Regions from separate parts of the Streptomyces sp. CAI-85 genome, predicted to be linked through region 3. Evidence: riboswitches for the same ligand, from Rfam matches in the RefSeq annotation. Region 3 holds a riboswitch; each other region holds the start of a gene.
What was found. Region 3 has a riboswitch for cobalamin ahead of G6W55_RS24950 (cobalamin biosynthesis protein). Riboswitches for the same ligand answer to the same signal wherever they lie in the genome.

Region 1 (4,714 bases), on a different contig from region 3:
GCGGCCAGCGCGGCGAGGAGCGCGACACTGGCCGCCGTGAAACGGACGGAGACCCGGGCCTCGGGCACGAGCACGCGCAGGGTGCCGTCGTAGCCGCGCCCGGCGAGACCGGCCTGGAGCCGCGCCGCCCGGTCGAAGGCCCGCACGAACGCCGTCGCGCCGAGCCCGGCCAGCGCCCGCCACTCCGCGGCCCGGCTGGTGTGCCCGAGCCGCGCCGCCTGCGCCTCCCGGATCCGCCGCATCGAGTCGAGCAGCAGGAAGCTCATCCGGTACGTCACCAGCGCCACGTCCACCACGGGTGCGGGCACCCCGGCCCTGACCAGGCGCGGCAGCAGGTCGGACATCGGGGTGGTGAACGCGAACAGCAGGACGCCGAGCGAGGCGGCGGAGGTGCGCAGCAGCAGTTCCCCGGCGCGTACGGTGCCGCCGTCGGCCCAGCCCACGAACCCGCCCGGCCCGCCCACTTGGAAGAGCAGGGTGAGCGCGCCGGTGACACAGAACCCGAGCGGCACCCGGTAGGCCCGCCACAGCCGGCGGCCCGGCACCCCGGCCGGTCCCAGCAGTACCGCGAGGGCGGTCACCAGGACGAGCGCGGCGCCGGGCCAGGGCGGCAGACAGACGGCGAGAGCGGTCAGACCGAGTCCGAGCACGGCCTTGTCCACGGGATGGCGGCGGCGCCAGCGACTGCTGTGCGCCGCCGCGTCGATCGGCAGCACCCGGTCAGGCCCGTTCGGCGGCGGGGCCGGGGGAGCCGCTCGCGGCCGGGTCGCCGTCCGGGGTGTTCTGGCGGGCCAGGGCCCGCTCCTCGCCCTGGCGCCGGCCCCGGTGCACACCGAAGTAGTAGGCGAGGACCCCGGCGCCCAGCGCCGCCTGGACGGCGAACAGCGCCGACTCGATCTCACCGGACGGCGGTTCGTAGAGCGGGGAGAACCACGGTTCGTAGTCCGGCTCGATCTCGGTGATCGCCGTCTCCGCCTCGGCGTCGGCGCCGGTGAACGGCTCCTCCTTGTGGTCGCCGAGCCCGAGGGCCAGCGGCAGGACGGCCAGCGCGGCCACCACGAGCAGCAGCAGGACGTTGATCTTCGTGTTGCGGTTCATCGGGCCACCGCCTCGGTGCCGGCCTCGGTGGAGGCGCCGTTGTCGGTGGAGGTGCCGTTCCGCTTCCGGCCGCCGGTCACCAGCACGCCGAGCCGGGTCAGTTCACCCTTGCTGGACTGGACGAGCAGCCGCATCACGAACACCGTGAGCAGACCCTCGCTGACCGCCAGCGGGATCTGGGTGACGGCGAAGATGGAGCCGAACTTGCCGAGCGCGCCCAGGAATCCGCTGCCCGGGTCGGGGAACGCCAGCGCCAACTGCACGCTGGTCACGCAGTAGGTGGACAGGTCGGCGGCGAACGCGCCGAAGAACACCGCGACCATCAGCGGCACGTCGAAGCGCCGCAGCAGCTTGTAGACGGCGTAGCCGGCCCACGGCCCCACGATCGCCATGGAGAAGACGTTGGCGCCGAGCGTGGTGAGCCCGCCGTGGGCGAGCAGCAGCGCCTGGAAGAGCAGGGTGATGGTGCCCAGGACGGCCATGATCGGCGGCCGGAACAGGATGGCGCCCAGGCCGGTGCCGGTGGGGTGGGAACAACTCCCCGTCACGGACGGCAGTTTCAGGGCGGACAGAACGAAGGTGAAGGCCCCGGAGGCGCCGAGCAGCAGGGTGCTCTCGGGGTTCTCCCTGACCTCACGGGTGAGTGAACGGACTCCGTGGACGACAAATGGTGCGGACGCGACGCCCCAGGCGACGGCGTGCGCCGGCGGGAGGAAACCCTCGGCTATGTGCATGGTTCAGCGGACCCTCTCCAGCACCTCGTGGATGGTTGACGCGCCCCGGCCGGTCTCCTGGCTGACGGGTACCACCGTCCGTGCTCCGCCTTCCCGGGTCCGAGGACCCAGTGGCTGCCCGTGAGGGCCGGAGCCGGACTTCCCGATCACAGTGGCGAGGGCCGCACCGGTTTCACACCGATTTCCCGTTCACCGAGGCGTGGTGACAGTAGTGCCCGTACGAGGCCCCTGACAAGCGACAACGGGGGGCGCGAGGGCGGCGTGGGACGGCTCACACACCGGCGCACATCCAGCGCACACGCCGAGCGCGGCGGCGGCAGGGCGACGACACGTCTCCGGTCCTAGGTCCTACGGCTGATCAGCGCGGGCACCCTTCTGCTGTTAGCGTGCACTTGCATACCATTCGCAATAACGTCGGAGGACGTTGGACATGGCGGTTTACACGCTCCCGGAGCTTCCGTACGACTACGCGGCGCTCGCCCCGGTCATCAGCCCCGAGATCATCGAGCTGCACCACGACAAGCACCACGCGGCGTACGTCAAGGGTGCGAACGACACCCTGGAGCAGCTCGCGGAGGCCCGGGACAAGGAGTCCTGGGGTTCGATCAACGGCCTGGAGAAGAACCTGGCGTTCCATCTCTCCGGGCACATCCTGCACAGCATCTACTGGCACAACATGACCGGCGACGGCGGCGGCGAGCCGCTGGAGGCGGACGGCGTGGGCGAGTTGGCGGACGCGATCGCCGAATCCTTCGGCTCCTTCGCGAACTTCAAGGCACAGCTCACCAAGGCGTCGGCCACCACCCAGGGTTCGGGCTGGGGCGTCCTCGCCTACGAGCCGCTCTCCGGCCACCTCATCGTCGAGCAGGTCTACGACCACCAGGGCAACGTCGGCCAGGGCTCCACCCCGATCCTGGTCTTCGACGCCTGGGAGCACGCCTTCTACCTCCAGTACAGGAACCAGAAGGTCGACTTCATCGACGCGATGTGGGCGGTCGTCAACTGGCAGGACGTGGCCCGCCGTTACACGGCCGCCAAGGAACGCGGCAACAGCCTGCTGCTGACCCCGTGACCGACACACCCCGAGGGGCGGCCCCGATCGACACGGGGTCGCCCCTTCCCTATCGAATTTCTCGATAGCGCGGCGTTATAGGGGTCGACAAAAGTTATCGCGAATGCCTATACGGCAATCCGGAAGGAGCGCTTCTCAGATTTAATTACCGAGCAGTAGAACTGGTCCGCCCAATCACATCGTGAGGCAGGACCATGAAATTGCGTAGAATCATCTCAGCCGTTTTGGCGTCGCTCCTGACGGCCGGACTCGCTCTGACGAGCAGCGGTACGGCACAGGCGGCAGGCGAGGAGTACGTCGCCCTCGGTGACTCCTACTCCTCCGGGGTCGGCGCCGGCGACTACCTGCCCGAGAGCGGTAGCTGTCTCCGCTCGAAGTACGCCTACCCGTCCGAGTACAACCGGCAGCGCAAGCCGTCCAAGTTCTCGTTCATGGCGTGCTCGGGCGCGACGACCGTCGACGTGCTGAACACCCAGCTCGGCCCGCTCAACGCCTCGACCACGCTGGTCAGCGTGGGGGCCGGCGGTAACGACGCGGGGTTCTCCGACGTCATCCGCACCTGCGTGCTCAACATCACCGACAGCGCCTGCATCAGTCGTATCAACCAGGCCCGCGACTTCGCCAACAGGCAGTTGCCGGGCAGGCTGGACGCGCTGTACAACGCCATCAAGCAGCGCGCCCCGAAGGCCCGGGTCGTCGTGCTCGGAGTCGCTCAGCTCTACACGCTGGACAACGGTTTCTGCGCCGGAATCAGCAACACCAAGCGCAAGGCCATCAATGACGCCGCCGACCTTCTCAACAGCATCATGAGCGGACGCGCGGCGGCCCACGGATTCCGGTGGGGCAACGTCCAGCGTCTGTTCTCGGGCCACGCCATCTGTTCGGACCAGTCCTATCTGTGGGACGTGAACTTCACCAACACCACGGAGTCCTACCACCCGAATATGCTCGGTCAGCGGCGAGGATATTACGAGGCATTCGTCCGCGCCGCCGGCTGAGGTCTGCGAAGAAGGGAACGAACAACCCACCGGGGTGCCGGACACTCGTCCGGCACCCCGGTGCCATGGGGGCATGGGGACGCCCATGGCGGACAGCATCTGTCCTCGATCCCCGCTACCGTCCCGTCCATGACGAAGCCGACCCCCGCCGCCCCCGTGCTCGACGCGCGCGCCCTCAATCGCGCGACTCTCGAACGGCAGTTGCTGCTGCGGCCCGCCGCGCTGTCGGCGACGGAGGCGGTCACCCATCTGCTGGGGCTTCAGGCGCAGAACGTCAGGCCGCCGTACTACGCGCTCGCCGCCCGCCTCGCCGGCTTCCGTCCCGGGGACCTGTCCGCGCCGATGGCCGACCGCGCCGTGGTCCGGATCGTCACCATGCGCTCCACGATCCACACCCACACCGCCGACGACGCGCTCACCCTGCGGCCGCTGGTCCAGCCCGCCCGCGACCGTGAGCTGAACGCGTTCCGCAAGGGGCTGGCCGGGGTGGACCTGGATGTGCTCGCGGGGCTGGCCCGGGACCTCGTGGAGGAGGAGCCGCGCACGATGGGGCAGTTGCGCGAGGCGCTCTCCGCGCGCTGGCCCGAGGCCGACCCGCAGTCGCTGGGGCTCGCGGCCCGCTGCCGGCTCCCGCTCGTCCAGGTCACCCCGCGCGGGCTGTGGGACCGGAGCGGACAGGTCGCGCTGACGACCGCCGAGCACTGGCTCGGCCGGCCCGCCGAACCCGCCCCCGCGCCGGACGACGTCGTGACCCGGTACCTCGCCGCCTTCGGACCGGCCTCCGTCAAGGACATGCAGACCTGGGCCGGGCT
Region 2 (4,714 bases), on a different contig from region 3:
GGCCGGCTTCGTCGTCAACGCCCTGCTCGTGCCGTACCTTCTCGCCGCCGTCCGGATGGCGGAGTCCGGCTTCGCCAGTGCGGCCGACATCGACGCCGGCATGGAACTGGGCTGCGCGCACCCCATGGGCCCGCTCAGGCTCGCGGATCTGATCGGCCTGGACACGGTCGCCTCGATCGCGGAGTCCCTGTACGACGAGTTCCGGGAGCCGCTCTACGCCCCGCCGCCGCTGCTCCAGCGGATGGTGGAGGCCGGACTCCTCGGCCGCAAGTCCGGCCGCGGATTCCACACCTACGACCAGGGCTGAGGGCCTGGTCCGACGCGGGCTGAGGGGCCCGCGGAGCCGCACGGGGGATGAGGGTCCCCGGTACGGCACGACTGGAGAGGGGCGGGGAGCGTCTGCACAGCGCTTCTCGCCCTCCGGTGTTCCGTGACCGCCGCCTCCCTCTCGATCACGACTCGGGAATCCGGGCTCAGGACGCGGTGCCGCGGTGGCGGTGCAGCAGGGCCGCGAGGGCGCAGCGCAGGCAGTCCGGCTGCCCGGAGTCGGATTCCGTCTCGGCTGTGTCCGTCTTCGCGGTGCTCGCATGGAGGTGGACGCAGTCCGTCGGCGTCGTGCCCGCACCCTCGTGGCAGTGGTCCGGTGGAGCGGCGACCAGCGTCTCCAGGTCCTGCAACAGCCGCTCGGTGCGCCGGACTTGCTGACCGAGTACACGTACCCGGGCGCTCTGGCCGCCGATCTGCCGACGGCTCGCCATCAGCGCCTCGTACTCCTCCACGGTGAGCGCCACGGCCTCGCGCCCTCCGAGGGTGATGCGGCGCGGTTGTGGGTGTCTGGCCACTGGGCTGCTCCTCCGCTCCTCACCGGGGTCGTCGCACTAGAACGCGGAACGCGAGAGGGCCCTCGGATGGTTCCGCGGGCCCTCTCACATGAGCGCATTTCGGTCAGCCGGGGACCGTCCCCGCCGCGACCGGGACGGCCTTCGGCGTGGGGTGCAGGAGCCGCTGGGCCAACTCGCCGAAGACGAGCCCGAATCCGGCCCACAGCGTGGCCTGCATGGCCAGCGCGGAGATCCGGAACCGCCACAGCACGGTGGCCGGGAAGTCACCCGGAACCTCGTTGACCACCGGCAGGAACGCGTACGCCAGCCCGACCGCGAGGGCGAAGGCCGCCACCGCGGCGACGGTGGCGTACCAGTTGCCCAGTCTCGGCGCGAGCCGCCTGCCCAGGAGGGTGGCGGCCACCGCGAGCAGGACGCTGAGGACCATCATCAGGAAGTACAGGGTGGTCCGCTTGCCGATGGTGTCGGGATCCCCGACGGCCGGCGGGTTGGCCGGATACTTCAGGAACGGCACCACGTACACGGCGACCAGTGCGACGCCGGACAGCAGCAGCGCGGTGGCCCGGGGACCGAACCGCCCCACCCGTCCCAGCGCGAAACAGTAGGCCAGCGCGGCGATCCCGCCGAACGCGACCCCGTAGAGCAGCACTCCGGTGGCCAGGCCGGCGGTGGACTGGAGGCCCCTGGAGACGAGTTCGACCTCGTGCTCATGGGCGGGGGCGTGGGACTCCTCAAAGCCGATCGCCCTGTCGACGAGCGGTTCACCGAGGAAGTAGGCGACGAGCAGGGCCAGTACACCGGCGGCGAGGCCGGCGAGCATGCCGCGCACGAGCAGGTTTCTCACAACTGTGGAGTTCATGACGCTTCAGGCTCCCCGGTCTCAGTGGCAGGGGAAGCCGAGCAGATGACGGGCGTCGTGCACCCATTCGTGGACGTTCTCGCCGGACACGACGGCGGTGGCACCCTGTTCGGCGCCGACGAAGTACAGCAGGACCAGCATCAGGATCCCGAAGAACACCGCCCAGGGCACGATCGCGCCGACCGGCAGTTTGCCGGGAACGACGGGGGTGCTGGACGGCGGGGCGACATGCTGCGCCATGGCAGGGCCTCCTCTGGGAGTTCGCGTCCCATCTCGGTGGTGCACATGACGACGGTCACGGGTCTGACTCACCACCCCCGCAGTCCAGGAGTGGCACACAGTGGCGCGACCGTGCCGGATTCCCACCGGCTTCCGCATCGCCGTCGTCGATAACTGGCCGACCGTACCGCTCGAACGGGACATGGCCAATGACCGAACGTCCTCCGGGCCCCCGCTCACACCCAACGCTTACCTGACTGAGGCAGAGGTCGCGTTCGCCGAGCCGGGCCGAGCTTCCCAACACGGTCGACCTTATTGCACACTATTCGCAATAACTAACACTAGGCAGAAAGGGTGCCTCATGGTCTCTCCGATCGTGCTCGGGATCGAGTCGTCGTGCGACGAGACCGGCGCGGGGATCGTCCGGGACGGGGTGCTGCTCGGCCACGCGATCGCGTCGAGCATGGACGAGCACGCCCGCTACGGAGGGGTGGTGCCCGAGATCGCCTCCCGCGCCCATCTGCACGCCCTGCGCCCGGTCGTGCGCCGGGCGCTCGACGAGGCGGGGCTGCGACTGTCGGACGTCGGCGCCGTCGCCGTCACCACCGGACCGGGTCTGTCCGGTGCGCTTCAGGTGGGTCTGGCCGGTGCGAAGGGCATCGCGTACGCGTTGGGGGTGCCGCTGTACGGCGTCCATCATCTGGCCGGGCATGTCGCCGCCGACACGCTGGAGCACGGCCCGCTGCCCGATCCCTGCATGGTGCTGATCGTCTCCGGCGGCCACACCTCGCTGCTGCTCGTCCGTGATCTCGTCCGCGATCCGATCGTCCACCTCGGCGACACCCTGGACGACGCCGCCGGGGAGTGCTTCGACAAGGTGGCGCGGGTGTTCGGGCTGCCGTATCCCGGCGGTCCGGCCGTCGACCGGGCGGCGCGCGAGGGCGATCCGCGCGCCGTGCCGTTCCCGCGCCCGCTTCCGGGGTCGTACGACTTCTCCTTCTCCGGTCTGAAGACGGCGGCGGCGCGCTGGGCCGAGGGGCACGCGGGCCGTGAGCTGCCGGTGGCCGACGGCGCGGCCTCGCTCCAGGAGGCCGTGGCGGACGTACTGACCCGCAAGGCGGTGGCGGCCTGCCGCGAGCACGGGGTCACCACGCTGGTCGTGGTCGGCGGGGTCGCCGCGAACTCGCGGGTGCGGTCGCTGGCGCAGGAGCGGTGCCGGGCCGCCGGGATCACGCTGCGGGTGCCGCCCCTCAAGCTGTGCACGGACAACGGCGCGATGATCGCCGCGGTGGGCGATCTCCTGGTCCGTGCCGGAGCCGAACCGGCTCCGCTGGACGTGTCGATCGACCCGTCGGCGCCCCTGGAGTACGCGGCGCTGCACCCGCGTACGACGGCCGGGCCCGTGGCGGCGGCCTGATGGACATCCGGATCTTCAGGGACGGCATCTCCAAGAGCTGCGACCTCCTGGCCCACGCCTCCGCCCTCCGCTCGGTGTACGCCGACGCCTTCTGCGCCCCGCCGTGGAACGAAGGGGCGGAGCGGGCCGCCGAGTTCGCCGGACGGCTGACGGGGAATGTCCGGCGGCCGGGTTTCACCGCCGCGCTCGCCGTGGAGGGACGGGAGATCGTCGGCTTCGCGACCGCGTGGACGACCCTCGCCCCCTTTCCCACGGACCGCTGCTACCCGCAGGCGGCGGCCGGCCTAGGACCCCGGCGCACGGCGGAGTGGCTGTGCAGCGCCCGTGAGATCGACGAGCTGGCCGTCCGTCCCGTCGCGCGGGGCACGGGGCTGGCCGGTGATCTGCTGGCGGCGGTCACCGAGGGCGCGCCCGGGGACCGTTCATGGCTCCTCACCTCCGTGCGTTCGCCCCGCGCGGTGGCCTTCTACCGGCGCCAGGGCTGGACCCAGGCCACCCACCCCTCCCCCGAGGGCCGCGGCATCGTCGTCTTCCTCGGTCCCCGCCACCCCGCCCGCACCCTCGTGCCGCAACCCCTGTGAGCATCCGGAGTCCCCTGTGCGCACTGCCGAGTCCAGCCGCCGCTCCCCCGGCCAAGTCGCCGTGCACGAAGGGGAGATGGGTCGGCATCCCGACTTCGGTCGCCTGATCCGCGACGAGGCCACGGACACCGTCGTCTGCCATGTCTGCGGGCGGGGTTTCCGCTCGCTGGGGGCGCATGTGCGCGTGCACGACATGACGGCGGCGGAGTACCGGCGGGAGTTCGGGCTGCTGCGCAGCCGGGCGTTGAGCGCGCGGTCCTTCGCACGTGAGCAGTCCCGTGCCCGCCGCGCCGGGTATCTGGCCTCCGAGGACGCCCAAGCGCGCTTCGCCGCGGGCCGGGCGATGGCCCGCTCCGGCGAACTGGCCCGTAAACGCTGGGCCGACACCGACACCGACACCGGCAACCGGGCCGGCACCGGCACCGGCACGCGGGCCGATACCAGCGGGCGGCCAGACCCCGACCCGGCCGAGGCACGACGCGTCCGGCGCGAAAGCCTCGCCGCCGGACGCCGCACCCAGGCCCGCACCGCCGACGAACGCACCGCGGCCGCACTGCGAGCCGCAGGGTTCGCCGACCTCGCCCAAGCCCTGCGCACCCTCTACATCGAGCGTGAGCACAGCGTCGAGGAGACGGCACGCGTCCTCGCCCTCGGCAAGGGCAGGCTCCGACGGCTGCTCGGTGAGCACGGCATCGGGATCCGTCCGTCGGGACAGAACTCCGCCACCGGACGTCACGCGCGCGTCCTGCTCAACGACCGCGCCGCCGCCGAACGCGTCGGCACCGACGACATCGCG
Region 3 (4,714 bases):
CGGGGTGTGGTGGGGGACCGAGGACGCCTTGAGCCAGACGCTGCACATCCATTCGAGCTGGGCCGTGCGGTCGTAGGCCAGGTCGAGGGTGGTGCCGTAAGTGAGCGTGCCGTGGTTGCGGAGGAGGCAGCCGGTGCGTCCTTCGAGGGCGCGCAGGACGTGCTCGGCCAGTTCCGGGGTGCCGTAGGGCGCGTAGAGGGCGACGCGGACCGGGCCGCCGAGGGCGCCCGTCATGTAGTGGACGGACGGGAGTTCGAGGACGAGCGTGGAGACGGCGGTGGCGTGGACGGCGTGCGTGTGGACCACGGCGCGGGCGTCGGTCGTGGCGTACACGGCGAGGTGCATGGGCAGTTCGCTGGTCGGGACGAGGGTGCCGAGCACCTGCCGCCCGGTGAGGTCGACGCCGGTGACGTCGTCCGGGGTGAGCCGGTCGTAGGGCACCCCCGACGGGGTCACCAGCACGGTGTCGCCGACGCGCACCGAGACGTTGCCCGAGGTGCCGACGACGAGGCCGTCCGCGACCGTGCGGCGGGCCGCCGTCACCAGGGCCTCCCAGGCGTCCGTCTCCTCGGGGAGCGGGTCCCGCCGACGCTGTCCGTACCGCTGTTCAGCCATGCCCCGATCCTGCCAGCGCACGGCCTTTCATCGCATACAACACCGGCCGGATCACGCATCGTGGAGCACCCGCTACGGGCCGCCGCGATATGGGGTGACGACCCCCGGATGTGGACACCGCAGAGACCGCCTCAGTTCACCTTCCGTTCACCCAGGTTGCCTACGGTCAGCCGACCAATGACTTCGAAAGATTGCCTGGGTAAATGGAAAACTTCTCGCTGATCCTCGCGATTGTGGTGGTCACCGCACTCGCGTTCGATTTCACGAATGGTTTTCACGACACCGCCAACGCGATGGCCACCACCATCTCGACCGGTGCGCTCAAGCCCAAGGTCGCGGTGGCCATGTCCGCCGTGCTGAACCTTGTGGGCGCTTTCCTCTCCGTGGAGGTCGCCAACACGATCTCCAAGGGTCTCGTCGACGAGACCGGCATCCGTCCCGAGGTCATCTTCGCCGCCCTGGTCGGCGCGATCCTCTGGAACCTGCTGACCTGGCTGGTGGGCCTGCCCTCCAGCTCCTCCCACGCCCTCATGGGCGGTCTGATCGGCGCCACCATCGCCTCCGCGGGCATGGGCGCGGTCCACGGTGACGTCCTGGTCACCAAGGTCCTGATCCCGGCGATCGCGGCCCCGCTGGTCGCGGGCGTCGCCGCGATGCTCGCCACCCGGCTCTCCTACCGCCTGGGCAGGAAGGCCGACGGCAAGGCGGCCGAGAAGGGCTACCGGGCCGGCCAGATCGCCTCCGCGGGCCTGGTCTCCCTCGCCCACGGCACCAACGACGCCCAGAAGACGATGGGCATCATCACCCTGGCCCTGGTGGCCGGCGGTGCCGTCGCCCCCGACTCCGACCCGCCGCTGTGGGTCATCCTCACCGCCGGCCTGGCCATCGCGCTCGGCACCTACCTCGGCGGCTGGCGCATCATCCGCACCATGGGCAAGGGCCTCACCGACCTCCAGCCGCAGCAGGGCTTCGCCGCCCAGACCAGCGCCGCGACGGTCATCCTGGCCTCCTCCCACCTGGGCTTCTCCCTCTCCACCACGCACTCGGTCTCCGGTTCCGTGATGGGCGCGGGCCTCGGCCGCAAGGGCGGGGTGGTCCGCTGGTCCACCGCGACCCGGATGTTCGTCGCCTGGGGCCTCACGCTCCCGGCCGCCGCCCTGGTGGGCGCGCTCGCCGAGTACGTGACCGGCTTCGGCTCCTGGGGCACCGCGGTGGTCGCGGTCTTCCTGATCGCCTCCAGCGCCGCCATCTGGAAGATCTCCCGCCGTGAGCACGTCGACCACACCAACGTCAACGACCATCCGGACGAGCCGGCCGGTGTCGTCACCACCGCCATCGCCGCGGTGACCCCGCCGCCCACCGCAGCCATGACCGAGTCGGCTCACGAGCCGGTCTCCGAGACCCTGACCGCCACGATCGCCTCCCCGGCGACCGAGCCGGCGGCCTCACCCGCCCCCACGGTCTAGGGCCAAGCCCCGCCCGGATACGCAGGAACGCGAAGGAACAGCATCCCTATGAAGATCGACTGGGCAGCCCTGGGCTCCGTCTTCGGCGTCAGCCTCGTGGTCACCGTGGCCCTCGTGGGCCTCTTCACCCTCGGCATCATGGCCCTCTCCCACCGCGAACGGGCCACCGCGCGGGGCGGCTCCGCCACCCTCGCCCTCACCGGCGCGTACGCCTGCTTCGCGGCGTGCACGGCCGCGGTGGCCTACGGGATCTCGCTGATCGTGGCCTGAGGCCACGACGACCGTCCCCGGGCGCGCCCGGTCCGGCCCCTTCCCGGGGTCCCGGACCGGGCGCGCCTTCGTGTGCGGCCCGGTCCGCGGACGGGCGGTGTGGGGTTCTGCACACTCTCCCCCCGCAGGTCAACGGCAAGTTGACGGCCCTTCGGGGCCCGTGGTGGACTGCCGGGGCCAGCTACGGCGGCAGAAGAGGAAGCCGGTGCGAATCCGGCGCGGTCCCGCCACTGTCACCGGGGTAGGAACCCCCGGGAGCCAGGAACTCTCACCGCCGGTCTCGTCGAACCAGGGCGCGGACACCCTGAGTGAGGACATATCGCCATGCGCGCTCGGTCGTTGAGGTACCGCACCAGGCCACTGCCCGGCCGCACGGCCGGCTGAGCCGGTGCGTGCCGACCGCGTCCACGCGTACGGCGCCGCGCTCGGCCTCCTCGGCGACCTGCTCCTCGGCGATCCCCGCCGGGGTCATCCGGTCGCCGGATTCGGGCGGGCCGCCGGTGCCGTGGAGCGCGTGCTGTGGCGCGACCACCGGGGCCGGGGCGCCCTGCACACCCTGGTGTGCGCCGGGGGCGCCGTAGCGCTCGGGGCCGCCGCCTCGCGCGCCGTGCGCTCCTCCCCCGCCGGGTCCGTCGCCCTCACCGCCGCCGCCACCTGGGCCGTCGTCGGCGGCACCTCCCTCGCGCGCGAGGCACGGGCCGTCGGGCAGGCCCTGGAGAGCGGGGACGTCGACGCGGCGCGGGCCCGACTGCCGCATCTGTGCGGGCGCGACCCGCAGGCCCTGGACGCCGACGGGATCGCCCGCGCCGTGGTCGAGTCCGTCGCCGAGAACACCTCCGACGCCGTCACCGGGGCCCTGGTGTGGGGAGCGGCCGCCGGAGTGCCCGGGCTGCTCGGGTTCCGGGCCGTCAACACGCTGGACGCCATGGTCGGACACCGCTCGCCGCGCCATCTGCGCTTCGGGTGGGCGTCCGCGCGCCTGGACGACCTCGCCGGCTGGCCGGGGGCACGGCTCACCGCCGTCCTCGCCGCCCTCGCGGGGGACGATCCGCGGGGCGCCGTACGGGCCTGGCGGGACGACGCCCACCGGCATCCCAGTCCCAACGCCGGGCCCGTGGAGGCGTCCTTCGCGGGGGCGCTCGGGGTGCGGCTCGGCGGGACGCTGTCGTACGGGGGCCGGGTCGAACACCGGCCGGTGCTGAACCAGGAGGGGCGTTCCGTGGAGGTCAAGGACATCGAGCGGGCGGTACGGCTGTCCCGCCGGGTCGCGCTGCTCGCGCTCGGCGTCACCGTCGCCGGGCGGGCCGCCGCCGCGCGGGTGCGGGGGCGGGCGTCATGACGGGCGGGGGGCTGCTCGTCGCCGGCACCACGTCCGACGCGGGCAAGAGCGTCGTCACCGCCGGGATCTGCCGGTGGCTGGTGCGGCAGGGGGTGAAGGTCGCGCCGTTCAAGGCGCAGAACATGTCCCTGAACTCCTTCGTGACGAAGGAGGGCGCCGAGATCGGGCGCGCCCAGGCCATGCAGGCGCAGGCGTGCCGGATCGAGCCGAGCGCGCTGATGAACCCGGTGCTGCTCAAGCCCGGCGGGGAGCGCAGCAGCCAGGTCGTGCTGCTCGGCAGGCCGGTCGGCGAGATGAGCGCGCGCGGCTACCACGGGGGCCGTCAGCAGCGGCTCCTCGGGACGGTCGTCGACTGTCTGGCCGAGCTGCGCGGCACGTACGACGCGGTGATCTGCGAGGGGGCGGGCAGTCCCGCCGAGATCAACCTGCGGCGCACCGACATCGTGAACATGGGCCTCGCGCGCAGCGCGCGGCTGCCGGTGCTGGTGGTCGGCGACATCGACCGCGGGGGCGTCTTCGCCTCCTTCTTCGGCACCGTCGCGCTGCTGTCGCCGGAGGACCAGGAGCTGGTCGCCGGGTTCCTCGTCAACAAGTTCCGCGGGGACGTCAGCCTGCTGGAACCCGGGCTCGACATGCTGCACGGGCTCACCGGCCGCCGCACCTACGGGGTGCTGCCGTTCCGGCACGGGCTCGGGATCGACGAGGAGGACGGTCTGCGGGTGTCGCTGCGCGGCACCGTGCGCGAGTCGAACGTGTCGCCGCCGGTGGGCGAGGACGTGCTGCGGGTCGCCGTGTGCGCGATCCCGCTGATGTCCAACTTCACGGACGTGGACGCGCTGGCCGCCGAGCCCGGTGTCGTCGTGCGGTTCGTGGACCGGCCCGAGGAGCTGGCGGACGCCGATCTCGTCGTCGTACCCGGCACCCGGGGGACCGTGCGGGCGCTGGAGTGGCTGCGCGAGCGGGGGCTCGCCGACGCGCTCGCCCGGCGGGCGGCCGAGGGGCGGCCCGTGCTCGGGATCTGCGG

Region 1: it holds a riboswitch for cobalamin, as region 3 does, so the genes downstream of both, G6W55_RS08035 (energy-coupling factor ABC transporter permease) here and G6W55_RS24950 (cobalamin biosynthesis protein) in region 3, are expected to answer to the same signal.
Region 2: it holds a riboswitch for cobalamin, as region 3 does, so the genes downstream of both, G6W55_RS06165 (CbtB-domain containing protein) here and G6W55_RS24950 (cobalamin biosynthesis protein) in region 3, are expected to answer to the same signal.

The regions. Positions count from the first base shown of each region.
Region 1 is NZ_JAANNX010000004.1:180,605-185,318, reverse strand. It holds gene cbiQ (cobalt ECF transporter T component CbiQ) at 1-716, opposite strand, end outside; gene G6W55_RS08040 (energy-coupling factor ABC transporter substrate-binding protein) at 721-1,098, opposite strand; gene G6W55_RS08035 (energy-coupling factor ABC transporter permease) at 1,095-1,832, opposite strand; cobalamin riboswitch at 1,862-2,044, opposite strand; gene G6W55_RS08030 (superoxide dismutase) at 2,263-2,904, shown strand; gene G6W55_RS08025 (SGNH/GDSL hydrolase family protein) at 3,099-3,902, shown strand; gene G6W55_RS08020 (winged helix DNA-binding domain-containing protein) at 4,032-4,714, shown strand, end outside.
Region 2 is NZ_JAANNX010000003.1:129,585-134,298, reverse strand. It holds gene G6W55_RS06180 (3-hydroxybutyryl-CoA dehydrogenase) at 1-307, shown strand, start outside; gene G6W55_RS06175 (hypothetical protein) at 474-842, opposite strand; gene G6W55_RS06170 (CbtA family protein) at 946-1,701, opposite strand; gene G6W55_RS06165 (CbtB-domain containing protein) at 1,723-1,941, opposite strand; cobalamin riboswitch at 1,978-2,121, opposite strand; gene tsaD (tRNA (adenosine(37)-N6)-threonylcarbamoyltransferase complex transferase subunit TsaD) at 2,282-3,337, shown strand; gene G6W55_RS06155 (GNAT family N-acetyltransferase) at 3,337-3,918, shown strand; gene G6W55_RS06150 (MucR family transcriptional regulator) at 3,935-4,714, shown strand, end outside.
Region 3 is NZ_JAANNX010000028.1:4,693-9,406, forward strand. It holds gene G6W55_RS24935 (class II aldolase/adducin family protein) at 1-615, opposite strand, end outside; gene G6W55_RS24940 (inorganic phosphate transporter) at 819-2,081, shown strand; gene G6W55_RS24945 (hypothetical protein) at 2,130-2,351, shown strand; cobalamin riboswitch at 2,498-2,640, shown strand; gene G6W55_RS24950 (cobalamin biosynthesis protein) at 2,740-3,690, shown strand; gene G6W55_RS24955 (cobyric acid synthase) at 3,687-4,714, shown strand, end outside.